One region of the Pelagibius sp. 7325 genome, then DNA from elsewhere that is predicted to be linked to it. Evidence: riboswitches for the same ligand, from Rfam matches in the RefSeq annotation. Region 1 holds a riboswitch; the other holds the start of a gene.
The links. A riboswitch is a leader RNA that binds a small molecule or an ion and turns the genes downstream of it on or off. The one in region 1 is predicted to bind cobalamin.
Positions count from the first base shown of each region.

Region 2: linked by a shared signal. The riboswitch ahead of WDC82_RS15585 (HupE/UreJ family protein) and the one ahead of WDC82_RS17585 (CbtB domain-containing protein) in region 1 are both predicted to bind cobalamin.

Region 1 is NZ_JBBKAH010000008.1:64,324-71,893, forward strand. Features, by position in the region: gene WDC82_RS17570 (gamma-aminobutyraldehyde dehydrogenase) at 1-916, shown strand, start outside; gene WDC82_RS17575 (dihydrofolate reductase family protein) at 1,230-1,886, shown strand; gene WDC82_RS17580 (ZIP family metal transporter) at 1,942-2,733, shown strand; cobalamin riboswitch at 2,796-3,013, shown strand; gene WDC82_RS17585 (CbtB domain-containing protein) at 3,138-3,326, shown strand; gene WDC82_RS17590 (CbtA family protein) at 3,352-4,119, shown strand; gene WDC82_RS17595 (DUF1636 domain-containing protein) at 4,133-4,492, shown strand; gene WDC82_RS17600 (hypothetical protein) at 4,773-5,000, opposite strand; gene WDC82_RS17605 (hypothetical protein) at 5,085-5,258, opposite strand; gene WDC82_RS17610 (hypothetical protein) at 5,610-6,089, opposite strand; gene WDC82_RS17615 (Lrp/AsnC family transcriptional regulator) at 6,251-6,727, opposite strand; gene WDC82_RS17620 (transketolase) at 6,868-7,570, shown strand, end outside.
Region 2 is NZ_JBBKAH010000005.1:119,988-127,557, reverse strand. Features, by position in the region: gene WDC82_RS15600 (GNAT family N-acetyltransferase) at 1-111, shown strand, start outside; gene moaA (GTP 3',8-cyclase MoaA) at 126-1,115, opposite strand; gene WDC82_RS15590 (hypothetical protein) at 1,382-1,696, shown strand; gene WDC82_RS15585 (HupE/UreJ family protein) at 1,713-2,300, opposite strand; cobalamin riboswitch at 2,337-2,538, opposite strand; gene WDC82_RS15580 (PEP-CTERM sorting domain-containing protein) at 2,645-3,649, opposite strand; gene WDC82_RS15575 (LysR substrate-binding domain-containing protein) at 3,809-5,251, shown strand; gene WDC82_RS15570 (DUF6524 family protein) at 5,291-5,725, opposite strand; gene WDC82_RS15565 (BamA/TamA family outer membrane protein) at 5,759-6,958, opposite strand; gene WDC82_RS15560 (NlpC/P60 family protein) at 7,117-7,570, opposite strand, start outside.

The DNA of each region.
Region 1 (7,570 bases):
GAAGCCCTCCGAGCAGACGCCGCTGACGACGCTGAAGCTGGCAGAGGTCGCCGCCGAGGTGCTGCCGGAAGGCGTGCTGAACGTGGTGCTGGGCCGCGGCGATTCGGTCGGCAACGCCCTCATCCACCATCCGCGCGTGAACATGATCTCGCTGACCGGCGACGTCGCCACCGGTAAGAAGGTGCTGCAGGCGGCGGCGAAGTCGGTGAAGCGCACCCACCTGGAGCTGGGCGGCAAGGCGCCGGTCATCGTGTTCGACGACGCCGACATTGACGCGGTGGTCGCCGGCGTGCGCACCTTCGGCTACTACAACGCCGGGCAGGACTGCACCGCGGCCTGCCGCATCTACGCGTCGTCCAAGGTCTACGACAACCTGGTGGCGGACCTCACCTCGGCGGTCTCCAGCATCGCCTACGCCAACAAGGACGACAGCAAGAACGAGATCGGCCCGCTGATCTCGGCGCGCCAGCGCGACCGCGTCTCCAGCTTCGTCGAGCGCGCCGCCAGCCGCAACCACATCGAGATCACCACCGGCGGCCGCCCCGCCGACGGGAACGGCTTCTTCTACCAGCCGACCGTGGTTGCCGGCGCGCTGCAGGACGACGAGATCGTGCAGCGCGAGGTCTTCGGGCCGGTGGTCTCGGTCACCCGCTTCGACGACGTCGACACCGCCGTCGCCTGGGCCAACAATTCCGACTACGGCCTGGCGTCCTCGGTGTGGACCAAGGACGTATCGCGCGCCATGGCGACGGCGGCCCGCCTGGAATACGGCTGCACCTGGGTGAACTGCCACTTCATGCTGGCCAACGAGATGCCGCACGGCGGCCTCAAGTCGTCCGGCTACGGCAAGGACATGTCGATGTACGCGCTGGAGGACTACACCGTCGTGCGCCATGTCATGGTCGCACACGGGTAACTGTGCCACCAGACACCACTGTCGCCCCGGGGCTTGACCCCGGGGCCCATTGGCGTCAGCGCGTGGCGATGCCATGCCCCCTTTGCATCCCCGCCGGCCGCAAGCGCAGGGCCCTTCGCATCGGCGTCATCCAGCGATGAGGGCAATGGGTCCCGGCATCAAGTGCCGGGACGACAGCGTTGGAGGCGGCGCGGCGGAAACCCGTTTGGCAGCGGGTGTCAGCAGTCTTCTGCCGACCCATTCCCACGATGCGCGCCCGCGACTATTGTCGGCGCGGTGAGGTCGAAGCCCGGCATCGGAGGTGAATGCGGCGATGAGAGAGATTGTGGTCGGGACCTTTCTGTCCCTGGACGGTGTCATGCAGGCGCCCGGCGGTCCCGAGGAGGACACCGAAGGCGGCTTCCGCTTCGGCGGCTGGACCTTCCCTCATTGGGACGAGAAGATGGGGCAGAAGATGGACGAGTCCTTCGCCCAACCTTTCGACCTGCTGCTCGGCCGCAAGACCTACGACATCTTCGCCGCCCACTGGCCCCATGCCGGCGACGAGCCGCCGGGGCCGCTGTTCAACAGCATCACCAAGTACGTCGCGACCTCCGACCCGTCGAGCCTGACCTGGCAGAACTCCCAGGCGCTCGGCAGCGATGTCGTCGCTGCGCTCAAGCAGATCAAGGCGGGCGAGGGGCCGATGCTGCTGGTGCAGGGCAGCAGCAAGCTGCTGCAGACCCTGCTGGCCAACGACCTGGTCGACGAGCTGCGGCTGTGGGTCTTCCCGGTCGTTCTCGGCGGCGGCAAGCGTCTGTTCGGCAATGGCGCGATGCCGGCGGGCTTTTCGCTTACCGACAGCTGGGCCTCGACCACCGGCGTGGTCGCCAGCACCTACCGGCGCGCCGGTGAGGTCAGCATCGGGTCCTTCGCCCTGGAGGAGCCGAGCGAGGCGGAGGTGAAGCGCCGAGCGACGCAGGACGCCTAGGCAGGCCGGAAGCTTTGCTGGCGGCGCCGGCGGCGCGCACGCTAGACTGCGCGCGATGGAGTCGAGTTCCGCGTCTTCCCTGATTCTGGTGGGCTCGTTGGCGAGCCTCTGCGCGGGCCTCGCGACGGCGGTCGGCGCGCTGCCCGTTCTGCTGCTGCGTGAGATCTCCGACGAGGTGCAGGACGTCATGCTGGGCTTTGCCGCCGGCGTGATGCTGGCGGCATCGTTCTTCTCGCTCATCCTGCCGGGCCTGGAAGCGGCGCAGGCCCAGGGCGCCGGTGAAGTCGGCGCGGTCTCCATCGTCATTGCCGGCATCCTGGCCGGGGCGCTCTGCCTCTGGCTCATCCATCGCTACGCACCGCACGAGCATTTCATCACCGGTCCCGAGGGACCGCACACCCAGAATGTGCGGCGCATCTGGCTCTTCGTCATCGCCATCACCCTGCACAACCTCCCGGAGGGCCTTGCCGTTGGAGTCGGCTTCGGCGGCGGCGACTTCGACAACGGCATCGCGCTGGCGATCGGCATCGGGCTGCAGAACATGCCCGAAGGCCTGGCGGTGGCCGTCGCGCTGCTGACCCTGCACTACAGCAAGGCCCAGGCGCTTCTGGTGGCCTTGCTCACCGGACTGGTGGAACCGCTCGGCGGCCTCATCGGCGTCGGCGCGGTGACCGTGGCCGCCTCCCTGCTGCCGTGGGGACTGGCCTTTGCCGCCGGTGCGATGATCTTCGTCATCAGCGACGAGATCATCCCGGAGACCCACCGCAAGGGCTTGGAGAATCACGGCACCGCCGGCCTCATGGTCGGCCTGGTGGTCATGATGTTCCTGGATGTCGTCCTGGGATAGGGCGCTGTCGCTGGCGGCGCATCCGCGGTCGCATGAGGTGTTGCGGCGCGGCGGCGATATCGCCTAAGGTGGCGCCAGATGGTTCCGCCAGTCCGAACGGCGCGGCGGATTAAATGGGAACACGGTGAGGCGTACCCTATAGGGACCGAAGCCGTGGCTGCCCCCGCAACTGTGAGCGGCGAGCGACACCCGGCAAGCCACTGGTCCGACTCGGGCCGGGAAGGCGAGGTGGAGCGATGACCCGCGAGCCAGGATACCTGCCATCGGGATTCTTACTCACTCCGGGCGGGGTTGCCCGGAAGGGCAAGTGGGCGTGCGGTTTCGGTTTCCAGAAAACCAGGCTGCGCCGTGCTGTTGTCTTTCCGGCTGAGTCCGTCAGGGGTCACATCAGTTGGAGGATTTTGATGCGCACGGCATCCGACACCCAGGTTCAGGCCCCCGTTCAGAGCATTTCAAACAGCAAGCGCATGGTCGCCGCGGCGACGCTCTGCTTCGGCCTGGGCGTGGTTTTCCTGACCGGTTTCTCGCACACCGATGCGGTCCACAACGCCGCGCACGACACGCGTCACGCCCTTGCCTTCCCCTGCCACTGAGGCATGATTTTCCGGAGGTAGGGACATGCTTCATCGCATTCTTCTCGCGGCGCTGGTGGCCGGCTTCGTCGGCGGCTTGGCGACCGCGGTGCTGCAGCACTTCACCACCACGCCGCTGATCCTGGAGGCCGAGCTCTACGAGAACGGCGAGGCCGGCGCGGTGCATTCCAGCCTGGCGCCTTCTGGCCTGAACGGCGCCACCTACGGCGGCGCGCGGCTGATCCTCGCCCACACGGGCGGCGATCACGCCGACGGTGATCACGAAGCGTGGGGACCGGCCGACGGCATCGAGCGCACGCTCTACACCGCGGTGGCGACCGTCGGCACCGCCTTCGGTTTCGCCTTGATCCTGCTCTCGGCCATGGTCCTGACCAACACGCGCATCACCGCGCGCAGCGGCCTGCTGTGGGGTCTCGCGGGCTTCGCCGCCGCCGGCCTCGCGCCGGCGCTCGGCCTGGCGCCCGAACTGCCCGGCTCCGCCGCGGCGGAACTGGACCTGCGCCAGATGTGGTGGATCGCCACGGCGGTCGCGACCGCGGGCGGCCTGTGGCTGGCGCTGCGTATTTCGACACCCCTCGCCATCGTCGGCGGCATCGTCCTCATGCTGCTGCCGCACGTGGTCGGCGCACCGCACCCGGGCGGCTTCGTCAGCGAGGTCCCGGCCGAACTGGCCGGCCACTTCGCCGCCGCTTCGCTGGTCGTCATGGCGGTGGTCTGGACCCTCTCGGGCGTTGTCGCGGGCTACGTCTGGCAGCGCGGCGAGGCCAGGCAGGCAGCGGCGGCCGCCGCCTGAGACGGTACGCTTCATGGCGTCAGTCTGCCTGCAGGTCTGCGTATCCTGTAGCGACGCGGCCGGCGGAGAACCCTCCGCCGGCCGCCGTCTTTACGAGGCGCTGGTGAAGGCCTGCGCCGGCAATCCCGAGATCAGCGTCGCGCCGGTCGACTGCTTCGCGGTCTGCGACCGGCCTGTCACGCTGGCGTTCAGCGCGATGGAGGGGGAGCGCTGGAGCTATCTCATCGGCGGCGCCGACGCCGCGCGAGATATCGCCGACATTCTTTCCGCGGCGAAGGCGGTTGCGGCCTCTCCGCACGGTGTCCCGGCGATGGCCGAGCGGCCGTCCTTCTTCCGCAAGGGTGTCATCGCGCGGATGCCGCCGGCCCCTTAGAATTCTTCTGTCACACCGCCGGAAGCCTGGACCCGCCGTAGACCCCGGATCGCGCTCGCTGACGCTCGCTTGTCCGGGGTGACGGTTGGGGAGAAGGCCGAAAGAAATCCGTGAGTGTCGTAGTCAAGGGAGCCACAGTTCCGCTGTCGTCCCGGGAGCAAGTCCCGGGACGACAGTGGTTTCCTTATCGGTATTGGAAAAAGCTAGGCGAGAGGTGTGAATCCGCTAGACCGCGATGGCGGCGGCTTAGGGTGGTGACACCCTCCGGCGCAACGGTTGCTCAGGCCTTGACGATGGCTTTGATCTTGGCGCGCCGCTGCTGCGAGCGCGCGGCGATCTCGTTGTCCTGCTGCTGAATGGCGGTGCGCGCCAGGTCCAGCAGGGAATCGCCGAAGGACTGGTCGAGCTGCTCATTCGGGACACGCCGGTTGGACGTGATGGTCCCGTCTTCGTAGGTCACGTTGAACATCGTGAATGCCGCGGTCTTGTCGGCCTTCTTGCGAGCCATGGCTCGGACTCCATTGGTTCCGGGAAAGGGGGCGGCCCGGGGACGGGCGGCGGCAGTGCGGCTGGGGACGGCCGCCCGGGAGGGTCAGGCCGTCGACGCTCCCCCATCGCCCTGGGTGCCGGTTCCGCCCGGCGCTTCGTTCTGCTGCGCTTTCTCTTCGCGCGCGGCCTGCTTCTCGGCAAGGCGCTTGGCCTTCTTTTCGGCCTTCAGGCGGTCACGTTCTTTGCGCTCGAAATCGTAGTTGGGCTTTCTCGCCATCGTTATCCTCTTTGCTGGGTGTGTCGGACTGCCCGGGGTCGGGGGCCTCGGTGCCTCTCCGGAAGGAATGGCGCCCTCTTGGCCAGGCTCTATGCACGAGACCGCGAAGAATGGCGGGACGGTGGTCGCGGAATCGGCACGCCGGGCCCGATCATGGGCCCGAATTGCGAGATTGCCGCACCCTAGATCATTTGCAGCGGATTGAAACGCTGAATTGTCGTTTCCCATGCCGCCGGTCCGGTGCGGCCGGTGCGGCGCCTTCATTCACACGGCCGCAGACATCGCTAATCAGGTCGCCGGCCCGATCCCCGCTGAATGGTCATTCTTCGCAGCCGGGTAAGCCAGTCTGCGTCAGCGGCTCATGCCGGCGGCAAGCGGACCCTGGCCGCCGCTGCGCCCGGTGAACCGCCGGGCGATGCGGAAGAACAGCGCCAGGCCCAGGCCGAAGGCCACGTGCAGGACGATGCCCTGCTGCAGGCCGTAGGCGGTGAAGCCGGCCCCGACGGGAATGCCCTTCAGCGGGAACACGAAGAACCACAAGGCCAGCAGGGGGACGACGCCGTAGAGCGCGCCGCCGGCGAGCCAGCCGAGGCGCGCGGTCAGCCAGGGCTCGACGGCCGCATAGAGGACGCCCCAGAGGCCGCCGAAGAAGGCCGCCGAGAGGGTCTGCGGCACGCCGAAGGGCGGCACCGCCGCCATGCTCCAGGCGGCGAAGGGCACCGGGGCGCCGGCGGCCTGGTAAAGCGCCAGGACGCCGCTGGAATAGATCAGGACGGAGACGAAGCCGGCCGCAAAGCCGGCGGCGAGACGAAGCGGGACGCTGTTGGACATCGAAGCCTCCTTAAGCCCGGATCCGCCGGGCAGGGCTGTGAGGTGAGGGCGCCGCCGCAATGCGTCAAGGGCGCGGGCGGCGCAAGCGGCCTTGCTCCCCTCTTTGTGATCGCTCTTTCCGTCCGCCTGTTCCGGCTCAGGCGGCGCGCCGCTCCTCTGCCTTAAACGCCCACCGTCTCCAGCGGCAGCGAGTTGGTGTACTTCACCTGCTTGAGCGCGAAGGACGATTCGATGGAGGCGACGTTCTCCACCCGGGTCAGCTTGGTTTTCAGGAAGCGCTCGTAGGCGGCGAGGTCGCGAGTCGCCACGCGCAGCAGGTAGTCGCGCGTCCCGGTCATCAAGTAGCACTCCAGCACTTCCGGGTACTTGCGCACCTCGGCCTCGAAGCTGTCGAGGTCGTCCTCCTGCTGGCGCTCCAGCTTGATGGAGATGAAGACCGAGACCGGCAGGCCGACCGCCTTCTGGTCCAGCAGCGCCACGTAGCGGGTGATCATGCCGGCATCCTCCAGCATGCGCACGCGGCGCAGGCAGGGGGAGGGCGAGAGGCCGACCCGCTCGGCCAGTTCCACGTTGGACAGGCGGCCATTGTCCTGCAGGGCGCCCAGGATCTTGCGGTCGATGACGTCGAGTTTCATGATTGGTGCAATATGCCAGAATTACCGATGCCAGCAGTGTAATCTGCCAAGAATGCCAAGAAAAGTGGCGAGATTGGCAGGTCATGCCAGCCCGTTTTCGCGTAATCTCAAGGACAGCCGCCACCCGAGCACGAGAGAAGATTATGGCGAAGCGCGTTGCCTCTGATCGCACCGATCTGAAGATGCTGGAGGCGCTGGAGAAGAAGGTTCTCTGGCTGTCCTCGTGGATGATCCACAACGCCAACCACCTGCGCCCCAAGGGCGCGATCAAGGTCGGTGGCCACCAGGCCTCCAGCGCCTCGCTGGCGACCCTGATGACGGCGCTGTACTTCGATGTGCTGCGCCCGGCCGACCGCGTCGCGGTGAAGCCGCACGCGAGCCCCGTGTTCCACGCCATCCAGTATCTGCTGGGCAACCAGAGCCGCGACAAGCTGGAGAACTTCCGTGGCTTCGGCGGCGCGCAGTCCTATCCCTCGCGCACCAAGGACGCCGACGACGTCGACTTTTCGACCGGTTCGGTCGGTCTCGGTGTCGCGATCACGTCGTTCGCCTCCATGGTGCAGGACTACGTCCGCGAGAAAGGCTGGTCCAAGAACAGGACCGAGGGGCGTATGATCGCGCTGGTCGGCGACGCGGAGCTGGACGAAGGCAACATCTACGAGGCCCTCATGGAGGGCTGGAAGCACGACCTGCGCAACACCTGGTGGATCATCGACTACAACCGCCAGAGCCTCGACGCGGTGGCGACCAAGAACCTCTACGGCCAGTTCGACAAGCTGTTCCGCTCCATGGGCTGGGATGTCATCACCATCAAGTACGGCCACCTGCTGCAGGCCGCCTTCAAGG
Region 2 (7,570 bases), on a different contig from region 1:
GGCTGCGGCCTGGTGCAGCTGACCATGAACAAGTCCCGCCAGGACAGCCACCGCTTCTACGAGTCGCTCGGCTTCGAGGCGACCCACGAGGGCTTCAAGCTGGTGCTGTGAGGGGCCGTAGCCGCTCAGCCGCCGGTGACGCTCATGTGGCGAGAGACGGCGGGCTGCTTGCGGCGGCGGTCGATGATGAAGTCGTGGCCCTTGGGCTTGCGGCCGATGGCTTCCATGATGGCCTGCTCCAGCGGCCCGTCGTTCTCGCTCATGCGCAGCGGCTCGCGCAGATCGGCGGCGTCGTCCTGGCCCAGGCACATGTAGAGCGTGCCGGTGCAGGTGAGGCGCACGCGGTTGCAGCTTTCACAGAAGTTGTGGGTCATCGGCGTGATGAAGCCGAGGCGGCCGCCGGTTTCCTTCACGCGGCAATAGCGCGCCGGGCCGCCTGTGCGGTAGTCGATATCTTCCAGCGTCCACTTTTCCGCCAGCTGCGCGCGCAGCATGGAGAGCGGCCAGTACTGGTCGATGCGCTGCTCGCCGATCTCGCCCATCGGCATGACCTCGATGAAGGTGAGGTCGTAGCCCTCGTCGCCGCACCAGGCGACGAGGCGATCGACCTCGTCGTCGTTCACGCCCTTCAGGGCGACGGCATTGATCTTCACGGCGAGGCCGGCGTCCTTGGCGGCGGCGAGGCCGTCCATGACCTTGTCCAGCTTTCCCCAGCGGGTGATCGCCTGGAACTTGTCGGGATCGAGAGTGTCGAGCGAGACGTTCACGCGCTTCACGCCGCAATCGGCGAGTTCGTGGGCGAAGCGGCCGAGCTGGCTGGCGTTGGTGGTGAGGGTGAGCTCTTCCAGTGCGCCGCTTTCCAGGTGGCGCGACAGGGAGCGGAACAGCTTCATGATGTCGCGGCGCACCAGCGGCTCGCCGCCGGTCATGCGCAGCTTCTTCACGCCCTGGCGCACGAAGGCGCTGCACACCCTGTCGAGTTCCTCGAGGGTGAGAATGTCCTTCTTGGGCAAAAAGGTCATGTCTTCCGCCATGCAGTAGACGCAGCGGAAGTCGCAGCGGTCCGTGACCGAAACGCGCAGATAAGTGACCGCCCTGCCGAAGGGATCGATCATCTCAGCCATCAGGTGTCTCCCAACCCATACTCCTGGCGCCGGTTCCCGGAGGAAGCATCGCCCGCGGCCCGGCCTTTATCCCAAGCTTCAATATAGTGAGCCGGGCAGTATAGGTACAGGGAGGGCGTGTTTTCTCCCCCAAACTTTCTGGGGCTAAAGGTCCAGAAACCCTTGGATTTCCGCGGACTTCGCGGCGTCTTGCCGCGGGGGCGGGGAGACGATTTCTTCAGTTGCCGGGCGCCGGAGGCCGCACTAGCCTTGCCGCCATGGCCGACTCCTCCCAAGAGGTCTCTTTCCTGGACCGACCGATCGCACGCTTTTGCGCCGTCGGCGTGGCCCTGCTCATGGCGGCGGCGCTGGCCTTCATGCACCGCGATGACCTCTTCCCGCCGGAGCAGGCGGCTGTGGACGCCACTGATCCGGTGGCGCGCTGCTTCGCCGAGCGCGCCGCCGACATTGAGAAGATGGTCTCGGAGGGCACGATCAACGCCCAGCAGGCCGCGTTGTTCAAAGGCCGGGCCGAGGCACTGTGCCAGGCGCAGCTGGGTGGTGGCAGCGGCCCGCCGCCACCACCGCAATAGCTGCCGTCAGAGCGCCTTACAGAACGCCCGTGAGAAGCGCCAGACCGGAGAGACTGAGCAGCGCGCCGCCGACGCGTGCCGCCCGGCGGCTGGCTGCGCCGGCCACGGCGTTGAGGGCGAAGCCGGCGCCGATGCCGAGGCCGTGCAGCAGGGCGGTGGCCGCCATGAAGCCCAGGCCGTAGGTCAGGCCGGACGCGGCGAGCGGCATCTCGGTGCCGTGGGCGTGGCCGTGGAACACGGCAAAGCCGCCGGCCAGGGCCATGGCGAGGGCCAGGGGCACACTGCCGCCGAAGGCCAGCGCGGCGCCGATCACCACCACCGAAAGAGCGATGCCGGCCTCCACAAACGGCAGGCCGACTCCGGCGACGCCGACAATACCGCCGACGGCCATCATGGCGACGAAGGACACCGGCACCAGCCAGAGGGCGCGTCCGCCGATGACGAAGCCGAGCAGGCCGACGCCGGCCATGGCCAGGATGTGGTCGAGGCCGCCGAGGGGATGGAAGAAGCCGTGGGACAGGCCGGACGCGGCGCCGCCGCCGGTGTGGGCTTCAGCCGCCGTGGCGATGAGCAGGGTGGCCGTGAAAACGGAAAGAAAGCGCATGAAAACTCCTTTGCGGGGGCCCGCCGCCCCCTTTCAGCTGTTGAACTCCGTGACGGCCGGTCTCCTGGCTCGGAGCTTCTTCCCACCTTCGCCTTCCCGGCCCCAAGGGATCTTACCGATGGAGGCCAGTGACGTTCTTGAAGGGGGCGATCTCCTTACAGTCGCGGGGGCGGCGTCGGTTTCTCACCGAACTTCCCGTTTCACCTCTGCCAAAGGCACCGTCGCGGGCAGGATGCCGGGAAGCGGAGCGGAAGGCAACCGGACTCGGCGGGTCGACCATGTGATGGCGAACGAATGCCGAGCGCTATTGCAGCGCCACGGCGGCACCGGCGGCGGAGAGGGGGTCAGACAGCGGCACGCAAGCGGAAAGCCGCTCGATCCCGTCGCAGGCCCAGCATCGCCAGACCGGTAACGAGCAGAGCCAGCGAACCAGGCTCCGGTACCTCGGTGGGGACGACCTCCGGCGGCGGACTCTGTCCGAAGCGGATATTGTCGAGGCCGAAGTTGTCCTGCTGTCCGAAGGGGATGTTCGAGAAGTCGAGGCTGATCGTCAGTTCGCTGCCCATCAGCGGTGCGGCGAAGCCGAAGGCGGTGTGGCCTGGTCCCGTCGCGTCGCCTTCGACTGCCACGTCGATCTGCGAGAACAAGGGAATGCCGTTGCTGCTGACCGTCACGGCATCGATGGCGTAGTCGGTCAGCGGCCAGCCGGCGAGGTCGAAGCCGTACAGCACGACCTCGAAGCCCGCGTCGGCCTCGAGTTGGACGCGAAAGACGTTGGAGCCCGGCCCAGCGAAGATGACGTTGGTCAGGTCGCCATACTCGAGCGTCCAGAGGAACACGCCGCCGGTGGCGAGGTAGTTGACACCGACATTGGGCGTGAAGCCCTCGCCGCCGTTACCGTAGGTGTAGGTGCCGCCCAGCACGTCCATCGGACTGCCGGTGACCCGGTCGCCGTAGTCCTGTGCCACCTGCGCACCGGCTTGGATCGGGACCACGTCGAAGCCGGTCGCGCTCCGCCCCTGATCGAAGGTCAGGATCGTCGCGCGGGCGCTGCCGGCGGCGGCCACGACGGCGAACAGCGCGACGCCAAGCACAAAAGCGACGGTTCCGGCGATGGCGCGGCGCCCCGCAGAGCCGGCTCTGCCGGGGTAGATCCAACGGGCTGTTCCGGCCAGCGCCCGGATGAGCCACGCGATCATCCCAAAGAGGGTCTCGAAGCAGGTGGCGACCTGCGCTTCGATAGGAACAGGAGGCTCAGCGAACAGGCCCGCACGCGGCGCTTTGGGTGCTCGCAGATGGACCGCCACATAGATGGCATCGGTGTAGCCTCGGAGAAAGTGGTACAACATTCAGCGCATCCTCGTTGGTATCGGCGTGCGGCGATGACCGGGCCGACCTTACGAAGGGACAGTAGTCCGGCGGAGGGGAAGCCACCGGGGTGCCGATCGGAAATAAACCGTGAATTCGATGGATGCGACGCAGGAACCGTCCACCGGACGCTTGATGTCATGAGCCACGACCCGTCAGCCGACATCCTGGAGATCACTCTCTTCGGCGGGTTCCGCCTGCGCGACGGCGGCGGGCGGACCATCGACCTGCCGGGCCGCAAGGACCGCGCGCTGCTGGGTTTCCTCGCCATGTCGCCCGGCGTTCCAGTCGCCCGCGAGAGGCTGGCGGGGCTGCTGTGGGGCGACAGCGGCGAGCGTCAGGCGCGCGACAGCCTGAAGCAGGCGCTGCTGCGCCTCAGGCGTTCGTTGGGCCTCAGGCGTTCGTTGGGCGGTGAACCGCGGGGGGCGCTGGTCGCCAACCGGCGCTCGGTGACGCTCGATCCTGACACGGTCGACGTCGATGTGATCCGCTTCGAGCGGGGTCTGAGGCAGGACAGCCTCGAGGCGCTGGAGCAGGCGGTGGCGCTGTACCGCGGCGAACTGTTGGAGGACAGCTACGTCCGTGATGCCGCCTTTGAAGACTGGCTGGCGATCGAGCGGCAGCGCCTGCGGGGCCTCGCCGTGGACGCCGCGACGGCGCTGATGGAGCGGTCGCTCGCGGCCGGCGAAAGAGAGCGGGCGGCAGCCGCGGCGCGCTGCCTGCTGCTGCTCGACTCGCTGAACGAAAGGGCCTGCCGCGCGCTGATGCGCATCCATGCCGAGCGGGGCGAGCGGGCGCAGGCTCTGAAGCTGTTCGGCACCCTGCGGGACCGGCTGGCGCGCGAGTTGTCGGTTGCACCCGAGTCCGAGACTGTCCGTCTGTACGACGCGCTGCGGACACGGGGCGGCACAGTTGCAGCCGATACCGCTTGGTCAAGCGCGCTGCATGAGATTTCGCGGGCCGACCACCTTATCCGGGTCACTGCGCAGCCTGCCTTCGCCTCGCGCTGGCTGATTCGCCGCCTCGACCGGTTCCGGGCGGACTGGCCTGAATGCGAGGTGGTGCTGGATGCCACGCCGCGTGTTGTCGATCTGAACCGTGAGGGCGCCGATATCGCCATCCGCCGCGGACTGGGCCACTGGCCCGGATTGACGCAGGACCTTCTTGTGAATTCGCAGGTGTTTCCCGTGGCGTCGCCGGACTACCTGCCGCAAAGGAAGGGTGCATGGCGGCCGCAAGACCTGACGCAACTCACCCTTTTGCATGACGACGACGGCTGTCTGTGGCGGGACTGGCTCGCCGCGGGCGGGATCTCCGGCTCAGACGTGGGACGAGGGCCGCGCATTCTCGAGAGCGGTCTTGCCATCGAAGCCGCGATCGCCGGCCAGGGCGTAGCGCTGGCCGACCAGTTTCTCGTTGCGGAAGACCTGGCCTGCGGGCGGCTCGTGAAGCTGTGCGACCACGCCGTTGCCGACTGGGACTACTACCTTGTAACGCCCGAGGGGAAACCGCAGAGCGAGCCGGTCACGGCGTTCCGCCTGTGGCTGCTGCGCGACACGGAGCCTCTGCGCCAGGGCGCGTGATCCGGAAGTGCGTCAGGGACGGCCGCCCTGCGACCGCGCTCAATCCTCGATCTCGTCCACGGCGTATTGGCCGGTGATGCGCCGCCATATCAGTGCCCATGACAGCCCGACCGCCAGGATGATCGCGCCGCAGACCAGGACGATCCAGGCGACGGCATTGGTCGAGTCGGTGTTGAGCAGCCCCCAGTCGATGAGCACCCAGATGACGGCGCCGAGCAGGGCGCAGACCAGGACCACCCCGTAGATGTCGAGAGATTTCCACGTCGCGACGACGAGGATGCTCCAGCAAATCAGCAGCACCACCAGGGCCAGAAAGTGAATGCCGCCCAGTTCTCCGGCTGCCATGGCGTCGGTGAACCAGGTATAGAAGCAGTAGTCGGTGGGATTGTAGGTGATCAGAACGATCGCCAGCGGCGCGAGGATGCGCAGCGCAATTTTCAGCAGGTCGTTGTCGTCTTGAGCGTTTACAGCCATGGCATCACCTCCCGGAGCATTTGGATAATCCCCTCAAAAAGCTTCCCCGATGCGAAAGTAGACGCCGATGTCGCCATCCAGGTTGACGGCGCCGTCGACGGCCAGATGAACCTGATAGTCCTCCGAGGCCTGAAAGCGCAAGCCAAGCCCCCCGCTGGCCAGCGGGTCGGAGCTGAGGGTTTTGCCAATGTCCGATGCGACGCCGCCGGCCCCGGCGAAGCCGACCAGCCCCCAGCGCTCGGCGAACTTCCAGCGTTGTTCCACCTGGACCGCAAGCGCATTCTCATCTCGGTAGCGGCCCGTCTCGTAGCCTCGGAGGTCGTTGTTCGCGCCGAACAGGCAGAGATCCACCACCGGCACTTCGCCTCCCGCAAAGCATCCGGCCACCCGCGCGGCCAGGATGCCGTCGTCGAAGACCTCGCGGTAGTAGTTGAAGCTCACGTGCCCCTTGCGATAGTTGAAGTCGGACAGGAATTCACCGCTGGCGACGAACATGTCGGCATGCAGCCAGTGGCCCTGGCGTGGCCAGAAGGGATCGTCGCGCGTATCCCAGTCCAGGATGGGCCCGGCCCCGGAGCTGGTGAAGTCGAGCTGGCGCCCCTCCAGCAGTCGCGCGAGCACACCGTCCCGGTCCGAGAAATCGATCTCGGTGCTCGCCTCGATAAGCCGGTATTGCAGGCCGACATAGAGATTCTCGGCAATACGAACCTCGGCCCAGGGGTTCGTGAAGTAGCCTTTCTGAATGATCGGGATCGATGCGCCACGGTCGCCCGCATCGCTGCCGGCACCGAAGAAGTCGTAGTGCACGCTGGCGTAGCCCAGCCCGAAGGAGAGACGGTAGCGATCCTCATCGAGGGAGAGATACTGCAGGACGCCGACACCCCAGGTTCGGTTGCTGGTCGCCATGGCGCCGACGCCGGTGTAGGACGGCGCCGACCCGGCGTCCGTCTGGTAGAGCAGACCGGTGCCGACCCCGAGCCCGGTCCCGATGGTGGGATTGCTGATTGGAATGGGGAAGACGACGAAGCCGGGGCCGGGCTCGAACGCGACGGCTTCGCCGCGCTCGAAGGTCTTGTCGACGGTCGGGTCGCTTCCCGCGGCACCGATGGCGTCAGGCCCTGCGAGGGCGTCGTGGTTGGCGGCCGCCAGCACGAGCATGCCGCTGAGCACGGACAGGGCGGCCGCACTCTGGGCCTGCGTGCCGCCTGCCACGCTGCGATTTCCGCCAGCCATGCAAACAACCTCGTGAGCGCGCGGAAGAGCCGGCCATCGGCGCGAGCCAGCGTCGGACCGGCATATCCGAAGCTAGGCAGGCCCGGCGCAGGCGGCCATTGGACTTAGGTCCCACACTTTTTTGAGTGCCGCTGCGCGGGCCGGGCACCTGGGTGATATCAGAGGCCGGTGCGGCGCACGGCGGTGAAGCCGGCGCCCTTGGTCTCGGCACGCACGCGGGCTTCCAGGGCTTCCAGCGTCTCGATGGCGACCGTCATGGTAAAGCCGTTGGCGTGCACGATGTGGCGATCATCCAGCATGATGGCGACGTGACCCGGCGAGTAGACGAGGTCGCCACGCTCGAGCGTCAGTTCACCGGGCAAGCCGTTCAGTTTTTCGCCGATGGTGGTCGCCTGCTGGTAGGAGTCGCGCCGCACGTCGAGGCCCGCGCAGGCGAGCGACAGCTGTACCAGGGTCGAGCAGTCGAGGCCGATGGAGCTGCGTCCGCCCCAATAGTAGGGCGTGCCCAGGAACTCCAGTGCCGTGGCGACGAAGTCCGGCGCGTTTTCGGCGATCGGCTGCAGGTGCTTGGTGTAGAGCCAGCCGCCGCCGTGGATGCGGCTGTAGGCGCAC